DNA from 2 places in the Metabacillus indicus genome. Region 1 is predicted to be linked to the other one. Evidence: predicted binding sites of a transcription regulator. Region 1 holds the regulator's gene; the other holds the start of a gene.
What was found. Region 1 encodes LexA, which represses DNA repair genes until DNA is damaged. Its sites were predicted from a motif close to CGAACATATGTTCG; they were not measured.
Positions count from the first base shown of each region.

Region 2: a site for LexA is predicted at 2,896-2,909, ahead of uvrB (excinuclease ABC subunit UvrB). Genes of this name have one in related genera too.

Region 1 is NZ_CP176757.1:1,983,466-1,990,791, reverse strand. Features, by position in the region: gene ACK1LH_RS09945 (recombinase family protein) at 1-468, opposite strand, end outside; gene yneA (cell division suppressor protein YneA) at 482-793, opposite strand; gene lexA (transcriptional repressor LexA) at 953-1,573, shown strand; gene ACK1LH_RS09930 (hypothetical protein) at 1,669-3,111, shown strand; gene glnA (type I glutamate--ammonia ligase) at 3,169-4,503, opposite strand; gene ACK1LH_RS09920 (MerR family transcriptional regulator) at 4,571-4,975, opposite strand; gene ACK1LH_RS09915 (aminotransferase class I/II-fold pyridoxal phosphate-dependent enzyme) at 5,074-6,342, opposite strand; gene hflX (GTPase HflX) at 6,335-7,326, opposite strand, start outside.
Region 2 is NZ_CP176757.1:3,699,696-3,707,021, forward strand. Features, by position in the region: gene uvrA (excinuclease ABC subunit UvrA) at 1-834, opposite strand, end outside; gene uvrB (excinuclease ABC subunit UvrB) at 841-2,823, opposite strand; gene ACK1LH_RS18935 (DUF2198 family protein) at 3,249-3,488, opposite strand; gene ACK1LH_RS18940 (peptide chain release factor 3) at 3,504-5,093, opposite strand; gene ACK1LH_RS18945 (sensor histidine kinase) at 5,345-6,745, opposite strand; gene ACK1LH_RS18950 (winged helix-turn-helix domain-containing protein) at 6,742-7,326, opposite strand, start outside.

The sequences.
Region 1 (7,326 bases):
GTTAGTAAGGTTCCTCTGAGGTTTATACCCTTTTTCAACCGCCCGCTGCATACCTCTTTTAATTTTCAGATTATGGATCTTCCGCTGATATTCTTCAACAATGCTTACAATTTCCAGAACCATGGAATCGGCTTCAGACAAAAAAAGCTTTCCATTCTGCGTGGCCGTATAGATCGTAATGCCTTCTTTTGCGAAAAAATGAATAAGGGCGATGCGGGCGTTCCCTCTCCCCAGTCTTGTCTCATCCTGAATAACAATGGCGTCAATTTTCTGTTCCTTTATACAGTCAAATATTTCAAAAATACCTTCTCTTTCAACCTCATATCCGCTCGCCTGTTCCTCAATAATCTTTTCCACATTCATGCCATGTGCTGCTGAAAGGGCCAAAAGTTCTTCTTTTTGCCGGGCGAGTGATGTCTCTTGTTCTTCTTTTCTAGTGCTGACTCTGCAGTAGATGATTGCGTTCAGTGTTCTCACTTCCCTATTTTCTTGATGCCAGCTGTGTCCCGTCATGGTAGGTTTGTTTATCAATAGGAAGAACCACAGAATCTCCTGACTTGATCACAGCTGTCGGCAGTCCGTTTTTATCCTGAACCCATTCAACGAAATCGGTTTTGGACATGCGGTGATGCTCTTCATATTGATCTGCAAGGCTCCATATACTGTCACCTTCTGCTATTTCAATGGATACATAATGATCAAGGCTTTCTTTTTCTCCTGTGTATGATAATGCAAAGACAGCTACAATGACAACTGCAAAGAAAGAAATAACGTAAGATAATGAACCTTTCAACTCAATCCCCACCTTAATAGAATGTTTGTTCGTATATTTGATAGTTTCAGTATAATGCGAACAAACGTTTCTGTCAACGCCATTTTTCGAACTTATGTTTGTATATGCAGGAAAAACATGCTATAATCAACATAAATTACAGGACGCGAGGTGGATAAAATGACAAAACTTTCAAAGAGGCAGCAGGATATCCTCACTTTTATTAAGCTTGAAGTACAAAAGAAAGGATATCCGCCATCAGTCCGTGAGATCGGCGAAGCAGTGGGCCTTGCTTCGAGCTCAACTGTGCACGGCCATCTTGCCAGGCTTGAAAGCAAAGGGCTGATCAGACGGGATCCGACAAAGCCGAGAGCGATCGAAATATTAGAAGATGAGACAGCGATGATTCCGCGTTCAAGCGTGATTAACGTTCCTGTAATCGGGAAAGTAACAGCCGGTTCCCCGATCACAGCCATTGAAAACGTCGAGGAATATTTTCCTCTTCCAGATACGTTCGCCGCATCCGATGATCAGATCTTCATGCTCGAGATTATGGGAGACAGTATGATTGAAGCCGGTATTCTTGACGGGGACATGGTTATTGTCAAACAGCAGAACACTGCAAACAACGGGGATATCGTTGTTGCCATGACAGAGGATGATGAGGCAACTGTCAAACGTTTTTTCAAAGAGAAAGATTACGTGCGCCTTCAGCCGGAAAACTCTACACTTGAACCGATTATTCTCAGACATGTTGTCATCCTGGGAAAAGTTGTTGGAGTTTATAGAAACATACACTGAAAACTTTGCTTTTACAGGCAAAGTTTTTTTATTTGCCTGTTTTGCAGCCTTCTCTCAGGGGAACATAATAATAAAAAAAAGATGAGAGGGTGCCTATGACAAAAGAACCGGCCATTCTGCGGGCGAATGCCCAATTTATTTTTCCTTTTTCATGGGACAGCGACTGCATCTCCCAGCTGACTGATGAACTTAAGGCGAACGGATTTGAATTTTTCAGCATTAACAGCAGCGCCCAGCAGACAAAATTTTACGGAGAGAAAACAAGTCTTCCCCATAAACGCCTGAAACATTATTTTATGCCGTACATAGAACAGATTCTCTTTCCGGATCAGCATCAGGATAAGGCTATAAATCGATACTCAAAATCCTTTGACAGAAAATGCACGCTTCGTACAGCTGTAAATGAATATTCTTTCAATGTCCACTCAATCGATCTGTATATATGCCCTTTTTCTGTCGGAATGATCACCATAAGGACAGAGCTGACATCAAACAGCAATACATGGTCACTGAGCGATGCACTCGATTTTATGGATCACTTCAGGGTTCTTGAACCATTTATTACAGAAGAAAAAGGAACTGTTCTTCATTCAGGACTGGGCACTTACGAAAAGATTCAGGATTTTATTTTTGAAGAGCTGTGCCCCTCTGTTGTCCCGTATATAGAAAAAAGTGAAAACAGCCAGTCAACTTACCTTGGAAGCCTTCCCTACTTTATTGACGAGAGAATGTTTGTCAGCAGTTATCTTTTGACAGAAAAGGACGCAGAGATTTCTTCGGATACTCTTTTTCGAATAGGCCACATAAATGGCTATGATCAAAACGGCAGGCCGTATATGTCCGCAAGCAATTCCGCATATATAGACCACTATCTTAAGGATCACATTTACGACAGGTGGTCACCCGGCAGCTTTCACGTTGTGAGTGATCATACATTCACTAAAATTACGAATGATGTGGGTCAGGAGAACGTGACCGCGGAAGAAATGGTTGGACAGCTCTACTACAATCTCATCCTGCATCTTTTCTATAAAATTGTTCTTCTAAAGCTTTCATACAGCTATTCACAGCTCTACATTGATCAGAAACAGGATAAAATGGAAGGTCTGATCCGCTCGATTGCTAATTTCACCGCTAAGTATATCTTTTCAGAAATCAGCAGCAGAACGGAAGGCCAGGAGCTTTCTGTTATGATGAAAGACAGGTTCAAAATTGAGACCCTCTATAAAGAAGTGAAGAATACGATGGACAGTCTTTATCAAAACCAGGAGAAGCTGGCCAGCAAACGCCACAATTCCCTGCTGCTGATCCTTACTACTTATACGGTTATTTCCGGAATCTATGGCATGAACCTTGTCATTGAGGACTGGAAAGGCAGCATAAGCTGGAACAAGCTTGCAAATTACTCTATTTTTGAATACATTTCACTCGTGGTCGCTTTATCCGGGATTGCAGTTGGTTCCATACTTGCCGTAATAGCCATAATGAGGCTGCTGAAGGACTATCTTCAAAAAAGAAAATCAGATGGAATTGACTAAAAAGCTTGATTGTGCAAAAAAACCTCAGCAGACAGCTGAGGTTTTTGAGTGTGATTCTTAGTATTGAGACATGTACTGCTCGCGTTCCCATGGGTGAACTTGAGTGCGGAACATATCCCATTCGATTTCTTTCGCTTCTACAAAATGCTCAAACAAATGCTCGCCAAGTGCGTTGATGATTACTTCGTCTGTTTTCAGAAGATCAAGAGCCTGTGCTAATGTTGCAGGAAGATCTACGATTCCATTCTCAACACGCTCTTCTTTCGTCATGACATAGATGTTGCGGTCAATCGGTTTTGGAGCAGCAAGTTTGTTTTTAATGCCGTCAAGACCAGCAGCAAGCAATACGCTCATTGCAAGGTACGGGTTTGCAGAAGGGTCAACACTGCGCACTTCTACGCGTGTGCTTAGTCCGCGTGAAGCAGGGATACGGATAAGCGGGCTTCTGTTTTGTGCAGACCAGGCAACATAGCATGGTGCCTCGTAGCCAGGTACTAGACGTTTATATGAGTTAACTGTCGGATTCGTAACAGCTGTAAAGTTTGGTGCATGCTTGATTACGCCGGCAATGAAATGTCTCGCTGTTTCGCTCAGCTCAAGTTCACTGTTTTTGTCATAGAATGAGTTCACTCCGTCTTTGAAAAGAGAGAGGTTCATGTGCATTCCAGATCCATTTACTCCAAACAGCGGCTTCGGCATGAATGTAGCATGCAATCCGTGTTTGCGCGCAATTGTTTTAACAACAAGTTTGAATGTTTGGATATCATCACAAGCTTTTACTGCACCGGCATATTTGAAGTCGATTTCATGCTGGCCAGGAGCTACCTCATGGTGAGATGCTTCAATTTCAAAGCCCATTTCTTCAAGCTCAAGCACGATGTCACGTCTGCAGTTTTCTCCAAGGTCAGTCGGAGCAAGGTCGAAGTAGCCGCCGTGATCGTTCAGCTCAAGAGTTGGTTCTCCTTTTTCGTCAAGCTTGAAAAGGAAGAATTCCGGCTCAGGCCCAAGGTTGAAGTCAGTGAATCCAAGGTCTTCCATTTCTTTCAGCATACGTCTTAAGTTGTTGCGCGGATCTCCATCAAATGGTGTGCCGTCCGGGCTGTAGATGTCGCAGATGAAACGTGCAACTTTGCCTTTTTCAGATGTCCAAGGGAAAATAACAAACGTATCAAGATCAGGATACAGATACATGTCAGATTCTTCAATGCGGACAAATCCTTCAATTGAAGATCCGTCAAACATGCATTTGTTGTCAAGTGCTTTTTCAAGCTGGCTTGCAGGAATTTCTACGTTTTTGATTGTTCCAAGGATGTCCGTGAACTGCAGTCTGATGTATTTTACGTTTTCTTCTTGTACTAAGCGTACAATATCTTCTCTCGAATACTTTGCCATTGTGAAAATCCTCTCCTAACAATACTAAGTAATATTTATTGTGAAAAATAAAGTGAAGCTGCGTTAATTAATGGAAAAATCTAGACATGTCACCCTGTCTGAGCGATGATCTCTGGAACCTTCCGGCCTGCATCAGTTCAGCTTTCAGCAGCTTTCTGAGTTCAGCGTCGGTCAGATCCGGTTTTTCCACTTTTTTAGGCTGGCCTTCTTCTTCGCGTTCCATACTTTTATCCTTAGAAGAAAAAATCTGCTTGATGCCGGCCATGTTAATGCCTTGTTCGATAAGGCTTCTTATTTCAAGAAGCGTATCTACATCATTAAATGAAAATAGGCGTCTGTTCCCTTCTGTTCTTGCAGGGAAAATCAAGCCGTTTTCTTCATAATATCGAATTTGCCTGGCAGAGAGTTCTGTCAGCTGCATGACAATTCCGATCGGGAATAAGGGCATCGAGCGTCGAATCGTATCACCCATTGTATTCCCTCCTTTTCTTAACTTAATCTTATTATATTCCATGTCATATAATGTGTCAACACTATGTTAGGAAAAATGACATTTGGATTTATATCCGATTACAGACGAATTAAATTCTTGTCCAAAAGATGATCAAGAGCAGAACAGATGGCAATTTTCACATGAGAATACGTTAATCCGCCCTGCACATAAGCTGTATACGGGGGACGCAGCGGCCCGTCTGCAGAGAGTTCTATGCTTGCTCCCTGTACAAAAGTTCCTGCAGCCATTATGACATCGTTCTCATAACCCGGCATATAGCTCGGATATGGCGTCACGTGCGAATTGACCGGTGATGCATATTGTATGGCCTGGCAAAACGCAACCATTAAATCAGACTGCTCAAACTGGACAGATTGAATAAGGTCTGTGCGGACTGCATCCCAGGACGGGTTTGTTTTAAGCCCTGCAAGTTCAAGCATCGCTGCCGTAAACACTGCACCTTTTAAAGATTGGGCAACAACGTGAGGAGCAAGGAAGAATCCCTGATACATTTCCTGAAGACTGTAGAGGGACGCGCCTGCCTCAGCCCCAATACCAGGTGATGTCATCCGGTAGGAGCATGCTTCCACCAGATCCTTGCGCCCAACGATATAACCGCCTGTTTTCGCAAGTCCGCCGCCCGGATTTTTAATAAGCGAACCAGCCATAAGATCGGCACCGACGTGACAAGGTTCAAGCTCTTCAACAAATTCACCGTAGCAATTGTCGACAAAGACAACAACATCAGGCTTAATGGATTTGACAAAGTCAATCATCTGCTTAATTTCTGCAAGAGTATAAGATGGCCTTGTGGCATATCCTTTTGAGCGCTGAATGCCGATCATCTTTGTCTTTTCTGTAATGGCAGCACCGACGGCATCATAATCTATGCCGCCGTCTTCTTTCAGTTCAACAGCCCGGTAGCCGATTTTAAATTCACTTAGAGAACCGGTGCCGCTTCCTCTGATGCCCACAATCTCTTCAAGGGTATCATAAGGCTTTCCCGTTATGTATAGAAGTTCATCAAATGGACGGAGCACTCCAAACAGGGCAATGGAGATGGCATGGGTGCCTGAAATGATCTGCGGCCTTACAAGCCCTGACTCCCCGCCGAAAACATCCGCATAAATCTGTTCCAGCGTATCCCTTCCATGGTCATCATACCCATATCCTGTAGTCGGGATAAAATGTGAGTCGCTCACTCTATGGTCTCTGTAGCTTTGAAGAACCCGGAACTGGTTCATTTCCATTCGTTCATCAATTTTTTTGTGGGTATCTCTGATTTTTTCTTCTGCCTCTGCAGCAAGCTGCGCAAGCTTATCACCGTATTTCAATTGGTTAAACATGTTTGTTTCCCTTTCTCTTATACATCTCTATCTGGCCGGAAGCTGCATGTCCCGGCAGGAAGTGTCCCTGTATTTCATAATGATTTTCTTCTTCATTAAAGGCAAAGTGCCCTACCATGGTTTCTGTTTTCAATGAAGCCAGAAGCTTGCCTTCTGAAGCAGGCACATCAATGCTGTATTCTTCCATCAGCTCCATTGAAAACGACTGGATCTTCTGTTTCAGTTTTGCAATGTCCGCATCCGAAAAAGCGCTGATCAGCACATGCTCGCCTTTCGGTGAAGGAACAAAGCCAGCCGACTGCTTATCTTGCTTGTTATATACCGTTAAAACCGGAATCGTCGTGACCTTGAGTTCTTCCAGCAGTTTATAGACCGTTTTTTCATGATTGACGTAATCTTCATTTGAACTGTCGACAACATGCAGAATTAAATCCGCCTCTTTCACTTCTTCAAGTGTAGAGCGGAACGCTGCAACAAGCGTTGTCGGCAGATCCTGAATGAATCCTACCGTATCTGTTAAAAGAGCCTGATAGCCCGATGGAAGTGTCATCTTCCTTGTCATCGGATCAAGTGTGGCAAAAAGAAGGTCTTCTTCAAATGTGCCCGCGTCTGTAATTCGGTTAAACAATGTCGATTTCCCGGCATTTGTGTAGCCGACCAGAGCTACTTGGAAAGCCTGATTTTTCTTTCTTCTTTCACGATAGCGGTTCCGGTGGCTGACAATTGCAGCAAGCTGCATCTTAATTTCATGTATGCGGGTTCTAATATGTCTTCTATCTGTTTCAAGCTGCGTTTCGCCCGGCCCCCTCGTGCCGATTCCGCCGCCCTGTCTTGAAAGATTGATTCCCTGTCCGCTCAGCCTCGGCAAAAGATACTGAAGCTGCGCAAGCTCCACCTGAAGCTTGCCTTCTTTTGATTTTGCCCGCGTCGCAAATATATCAAGTATCAGCTGTGTGCGGTCAATAATTTTCACATCAAGGGCAG
Region 2 (7,326 bases), 1.7 Mb from region 1:
TTCATTGCAGGCGCCGAACGGGCTGTTGAACGAAAACATTCTCGGCTCAAGCTCGCCGATTGAGAAACCGCAGATCGGACAGGCGTGATGTTCGCTGAACAACAGCTCCTCCTCACCGATGATGTCAATGACAACCCTGCCCTCCCCAAGGCTGAGGGCTGATTCAAGAGAATCAGCTAAACGGGCTGAAATTCCCTCTTTTATCACAATCCGGTCAATCACAACTTCAATCGTGTGCTTTTTGTTTTTCTCAAGGCTGATCTCATCGCCGACTTCCATCATTTCCCCGTCGACACGGACGCGAACGTAGCCCTGCTTTTTGATGTCTTCAAACACCTTCGCATGTGTTCCTTTTCTTCCAGAGACAATTGGCGCAAGCACCTGAAGCTTTGTCCGCTCAGGATACTCAAGGATCCGGTCCACCATCTGCTCGATTGTCTGGGATGAGATTTCAATATCGTGGTTTGGACACGTTGGTCTTCCAACGCGCGCAAACAGAAGTCTCAGATAATCATAAATTTCCGTGACTGTTCCTACTGTGGAACGGGGATTCCGGCTTGTTGTTTTCTGGTCGATTGAAATGGCAGGTGACAGCCCTTCGATGGAATCAACGTCCGGTTTATCCATTTGCCCGAGAAACTGGCGGGCATAGGCAGAGAGAGATTCAACATATCTCCGCTGCCCTTCTGCATAAATCGTATCAAACGCAAGCGACGATTTTCCGGAGCCCGATAAGCCTGTCAGAACAACGAGCTTATCCCGCGGAATCGTCACATCTATGTTTTTCAAATTGTGAGCGCGCGCACCTTTCACACTAATTTTATCGAGTGCCATCTAGTTTCATCCTTCCGCTTTAAGCTCTAGTATCAGATCACGAAGCTCGGCAGCACGCTCGAAGTTGAGCCCTTTAGCCGCTTCTTTCATCTCTGATTCCATTTGCTGTATGACTTTTTCGCGCTCTTTTTTAGACAGCTTGCCGAGTTTTGGAAGAGCTGATTCCAGTTCTTCCGCATCTTCCGGGGCAATAACAGCGCGAATCGTCTCGGCAATTTTTTTCTGGATTGTCTTCGGTTCAATGCCGTGTTTTTCATTGAATGCCTTCTGTGTTTCACGGCGGCGTTTTGTTTCATTTATGGCAATTTCCATGGAATTCGTCATTTTGTCGGCATACATAATAACGTGGCCGTTTGAGTTCCGGGCAGCACGTCCAATCGTCTGAATCAGCGAGCGTTCCGATCTCAGGAAGCCCTCTTTATCCGCATCAAGGATGGCGACAAGAGACACCTCAGGGATGTCGAGTCCTTCCCTGAGAAGATTGATTCCGATAAGAACATCAAATTTCCCGAGGCGCAGCTCTCGGATAATTTCGATCCGCTCGAGCGTTTTGATTTCAGAATGCAGGTAGTTAACCTTGATTCCGATGTCTTTAAGGTAATCGGTCAGATCCTCGGACATTTTCTTCGTGAGGGTCGTAACGAGGACTCGCTCGTTGCGCTCAATTCGGGCATGAATCTCCCCGATCAGATCATCAATCTGACCCTGAATCGGCCTGACATCGATGGTCGGATCAAGAAGCCCTGTCGGACGGATGATCTGCTGCACCATTTCAGGTGTATGATCAAGCTCGTACGGTCCTGGAGTTGCAGATACAAACAGGATGTTGTTGATATGCTCTTCAAACTCGCCAAACTGAAGGGGACGGTTATCCTTGGCCGACGGGAGACGGAATCCGTGATCGACAAGCACCTGCTTTCTCGCCTGGTCCCCGTTGAACATGCCTCTGATCTGAGGAATCGTCACATGTGACTCATCGACAACAATCATAAAATCCTTCGGGAAGAAGTCGAGAAGCGTGTAAGGCGTTGAACCGGCCGGGCGGAGCGTCAGGTGCCTTGAATAGTTCTCAATCCCTGAGCAAAAGCCCATTTCCCGCATCATTTCAAGGTCGTATCTCGTACGCTGCTCAAGACGCTGCGCTTCAAGCAGCTTTCCGTTCTCATGAAGCTCTTTCAGCCGCTCTTCAAGCTCTTTTTCAATATTTCCAATCGCGACTCTCATTTTTTCCTCGCGGGTAACGAAGTGGGATGCCGGGAAGATTGAGACATGCTCACGGTCGCCGCGGATTTCACCGGTCAGTGCATCAACCTCGCGGATGCGGTCAATTTCATCCCCGAAAAATTCAACCCGGATGCACTGTTCATCTCTTGAAGCAGGGAAAATCTCCACAACATCTCCGCGCACCCTGAACGTTCCGCGCTTAAAATCAATGTCATTGCGTTCATATTGCACATCCACAAGCTTCCGGAGAAGCTGATTGCGTTCAATATCCATGCCCGTGCGCAAAGAAACGACCAGGTCGCGGTATTCTTCAGGAGAACCGAGGCCGTATATGCAGGATACACTGGCAATGATGATGACATCTTTCCGTTCAAATAACGAGGCGGTAGCGGAGTGCCTTAGTTTATCAATTTCATCATTGATGCTTGCGTCCTTTTCAATGAATGTGTCCGTCTGGGGGACATAGGCCTCCGGCTGGTAATAGTCATAGTAGCTGACAAAGTATTCGACTGCATTGTTCGGAAAGAACTCTTTAAACTCGCTGTACAGCTGTCCGGCGAGTGTTTTATTGTGGGCGATAATCAGCGTCGGCTTGTTCACTTCCTGAATGACGTTTGAAACGGTAAACGTCTTCCCGGTGCCTGTTGCCCCGAGAAGCGTCTGATGCTTCTTCCCCTCTTTAATGCCTTGGACGAGCTGTTTGATCGCCGCTGGCTGATCGCCTTCCGGCTTATAATTTGATACTAACTCAAAACGATCGCTCAACAGGAGGACCTCCATTCGTATGTAATCAGTATTCATATTTTACCATAATCGCAGAGAAAAACACTAAAAATACGAACGATAGTTCGTATTTTTCTTTCGACATTTTGGTTTGATTTTATCATTATCGCCTGAAAAAGCTATTTAAATGCTTGTGTTTCTTATTTCAATACCTTTTTAGAGGGGACGGTAAACCGGAAGGATGTTTTATACAAAGAACAAAAGCGCAAGCGCCTTGGTCAGATCCGATAGGCAGATAAGAATCCGGCGGAAAAGTCCGGGTTTTACTTTTTTGACGGATTTGTTCTGACAGAGGATCTAGGCGCTGGAGCTAGACGCCGATAACTTTGTTATGTTGGCCACAGCCTTTTATTCTTTATAATTTCCTGGTTAACAAACAAAAAACCCGCTCCCACCGGGAACAGGTTCTAATTGGTTTTTTCATTTCTCGTCCTTTTGGCCATTTTTGCTGCGTACAGGAAGCCTGCGATAACCGACACCGCGTCAAGAGCGATAAGCAGCCAGGAATCCATGTAGCCCTTTGAATAGGCTGCAGCAAGAAGGGCGATTGTCAGCACCGCTGCCACGTAGTGATTATACGTCACGCGCGCAAACAGCGTGAGAATGACAAAAGGCAGGACGAGAGCCAGAGCTGCTTTCAATAGCATTCAATCCGCCCCCGCTTATTTATCTGTAGCCGAATAGCTTTGATAGTCATTTTCCTGCAGAAGATCGATCAGCTGAATCTCTTTATGGTTTTCACTGAAATGCCTGAAGGTAAATTCGTTTTCAAACAGAACGGCATACTGGTCATTCCGGTCGCGCACAAGAAGGCTTCTTGAATCAAAGAAACGCTTTTCGAACTTGTCGTTGCCGATCCACCTTGGAATGCGGTCGCCCATTGGCACAAATTCAATTTCAACGTTGTATTCCGCTCTCATGCGGTATTCGAACACTTCATACTGAAGCTGTCCGACTGCACCGAGGATAATATCATCAGTAGAATCCTGGCGGAAGTACTGAATCGCGCCTTCCTGAACAAGCTGTTCAATTCCTTTGCGGAACTGCTTTGCTTTCATGACGTTTTTCACGCGAACTTTTTTAAACATCTCAGGCGGGAACTGCGGAAGCTCATCATATTGATAGCCATCCTTGCCGGCTGTCAGCGTGTCCCCGATCTGATAGACGTTCGGATCATAGATTCCGATGATATCGCCCGCGAACGCTTCATCAACGGTTTCTCTGTCTTTGGCCATGAAAACTTGAGTCTGATTCAGCTTCAGCGTTTTGTTCGTTCTGCTCAGCTGAACACTCATGCCTCGCTCAAATCGGCCTGAGCACACACGAAGGAATGCGATTCTGTCGCGGTGAGCCGGGTTCATGTTGGCCTGAATTTTAAAGATGTAGCCTGAAAATTCTTCTGTTTCAGGAGATATAAAGCCCTGATTTGTTCTTCTTGGCTGCGGCGGAACGGCATACTGAAGAAACACGTCAAAGAACGATTTCACCCCGAAGTTTGCCAGTGCGCTTCCGAAGAATACAGGCGTCAGTTCTCCGCGCTTCACACGGTCAGCGTCGAACTGGTTTCCGGCTTCTTCAAGCAGCTCAAGCTCATCAAGCGTTTCAAGGTACGTCGGATGGCTGCCGATTTCGCTGCCTTCCACTTCAGCTGTAGGAATGATTTCCTCCTGCTCGTTTCCTTTAAACTGAACGACTGTGTGCTGCTCGCGGTCAATGATTCCAAGGAACCGCTTGCCCATTCCAACCGGCCAGTTCATTGGATAGGATTCGATGCCGAGCACTTCTTCAATTTCAGACAGAAGCTCAAGCGGATCTTTTCCTTCACGGTCAAGTTTATTAATAAAGGTGAAAATAGGAATGCCTCTCATGCGGCAGACTTTAAACAGCTTGATCGTCTGCGGCTCAACCCCTTTAGTGGAGTCGATAATCATCACGACGCTGTCAACTGCCGTCAGTGTACGGTAGGTGTCCTCACTGAAATCTTCGTGTCCAGGAGTATCAAGGATATTAACGTGGAAGTCATGGTAAGGAAAACTCATGACACTTGATGTAACGGAAATGCCGCGTTTTTTCTCGATTTCCATCCAGTCGGAAGCGGCAAACTTGCCGGTTTTCTTCCCTTTTACTGTTCCTGCTTCGCGAATTACTTTCCCGAAGTACAGGAGCTTTTCTGTTAACGTTGTTTTACCGGCATCAGGATGGGAGATGATGGCAAACGTCCGTCTCTTTGAAATTTCATTATCTATGCTCATATATGATTACCCTCACAAAGTTTACTTCGTTTGAAATATATCACATTTAGAGCAATAGAACAATTTCAGCCTGGACTTTCTTTAAACAGGAGCTGTGAAAAAAAGAACATTGACCGCAGCCATAATGACAGCGCCTACAAGAATGAAGACCGTATCCTTCTTTTTCATAAATCTCGTCCCCTTTCCTATTTTTCAGTCATATTTGTAATCAGTTTACCAGAGAAGTATGAACAAACTATGAACAGCCGAGCTTACTTCTCTGGAAATTTGAGGATAAATGTTGTTCCCTGATTCTTTTTACTGACAATGTCAATTTCTCCGTTATGCATGAGGACAAGCTGCTTTACTATTGAGAGGCCCAGGCCGAATTCCCCGAACTGATGACCTGTGCGTGACATGTCCGCCTTGTAGAACCGCTGCCAGATGGCTTTCACTTCCTCCGGATCCATGCCAATTCCCGTGTCCTCTATAGTAATAATGGTTTCTTTATACCCCCTTTTGCCCCGAAGGCAAACGGTCCCGCTCTCTGTAAACTGAATACTGTTTTTCGTAATGTTGATGAGGATCTGGATGAGCCGGTCATAATCGGCGTAAACCTCTGCATCAGCATCTGAAGCAATATCAAGCCGGACATTTTTATCTTCTGCCTGCAGCTCTAAATGTTCTTTTATAATTTCAAAAACCTCAATCAGCTGAATCTTTTCTTTAAAAAGCTTCACCTGGTTTGAACGGATTTTTTCATAATCCAGATTTTCATTTACGAGCCTGATCAGTCTTTTCGCTTCCTGACTGACAAGCTGAAGCCCCCGCTCTTTTTCCTCTTCCTGAATCATGTTGTTTTTCAAGCCTTCAATAACACCGCTGATGGTCGTAAGCGGAGTTCTCAGCTCATGTGAGACATCCGCCATGAATTTTCTCCGGCGGTTTTCTAAACTCTCGATTTCTTCATTTGATTTTTTCAGCTGACCGGCCATGATGTTGAAATCGTTGGCCAGTTCACCAATCTCATCAATTGTAGAAGACGGGACGGAGATGTCATATTTCCCTTCCGCAATCATAGACGTTGCGTTTCGGATCCGCTGAATTCTCTTCACGTGGAGACTGGATAAAATCCAGCTGAGGAGCAGGGAGACAGAAAGGGAAATAAGGATTGTGTAAAGGAGGTACCTGTTGATTTCACTGATTGTCTCACGGGATCCTTTAATCGGAGACACAAGCAGGATTCCTCCCGAGAGCGAGCCGTTCTCTATATACGGCAGGGCAACGAGCGATACCTCCTGGTCAAACCGCTTGATTTCATGTTTGACGACAATCCGCTGGCCAGATTTCAGATTCTCCCATTCCTCGTCTGTCGGCTGAAATCTCGGGGCGTTGCCTGAGTAGGGATAAAAGATCATTCCTTTATCATCAAACAGGCTGAAGCGGATGCCGCGTGCGCTCAGAACATGCTCATATTCTCTGAGTGCCCTCTCGCCCCTGTTGTTTTTCACATCTGCGAGGATTCTGTCTCCGTACTGTTCAAGCTCCTCCACTTTGTTTTCATAAACAAAGGATTCCGCATATTGCGCAACAACCAGGCTTAAAATCATAAAGGCGATGATTAGTATGCTGATGTGGCTTAAAAACAGCTGGTAAAGATATTTAATCCTCATTCGGATCCGGCCGTTTCGTCAAATTTATAGCCAACTCCCCAGACCGTGTGGAAAAATGGACGCGCTTTCGTGCCGAGTTTTGCGCGGAGCCGCTTAATATGGACATCAACGGTCCGCTCATCTCCGTAAAACTGATAGCCCCATACCCTTTCAAGCAGCTGCTCGCGCGTAAAAACCTGACGCGGATGCTCTGCAAAATAGCAGAGCAGCTCAAATTCTTTTGGAGTAAGGTTTTCTATTTTCCCGTTATCAAGAAGAACCTCGCGTGTCTGTTTATTAATTTTAAAGTAAGTTGTTTGTAAAACATCTGTTTCTTCTTTAGGCGTCCTCGCGGCTGCGTGTCTCCTTGATACAGCTTTAATCCGTGCCATCAGCGCAAGCGGACTGAACGGCTTTGTCACATAATCGTCCGCTCCCATTTCAAGTCCGAGAACCTGATCTGATTCACTGTCTTTGGCTGTCAGCATAATGATGGGAACCGTTCCCTTTTCCTCCCTGATTTTCCGGCAGAGCGAAACCCCGTCCATCCCCGGCAGCATCCAGTCGATGATCAGCACGTCCCAGTCCTCCTGCTTATACAC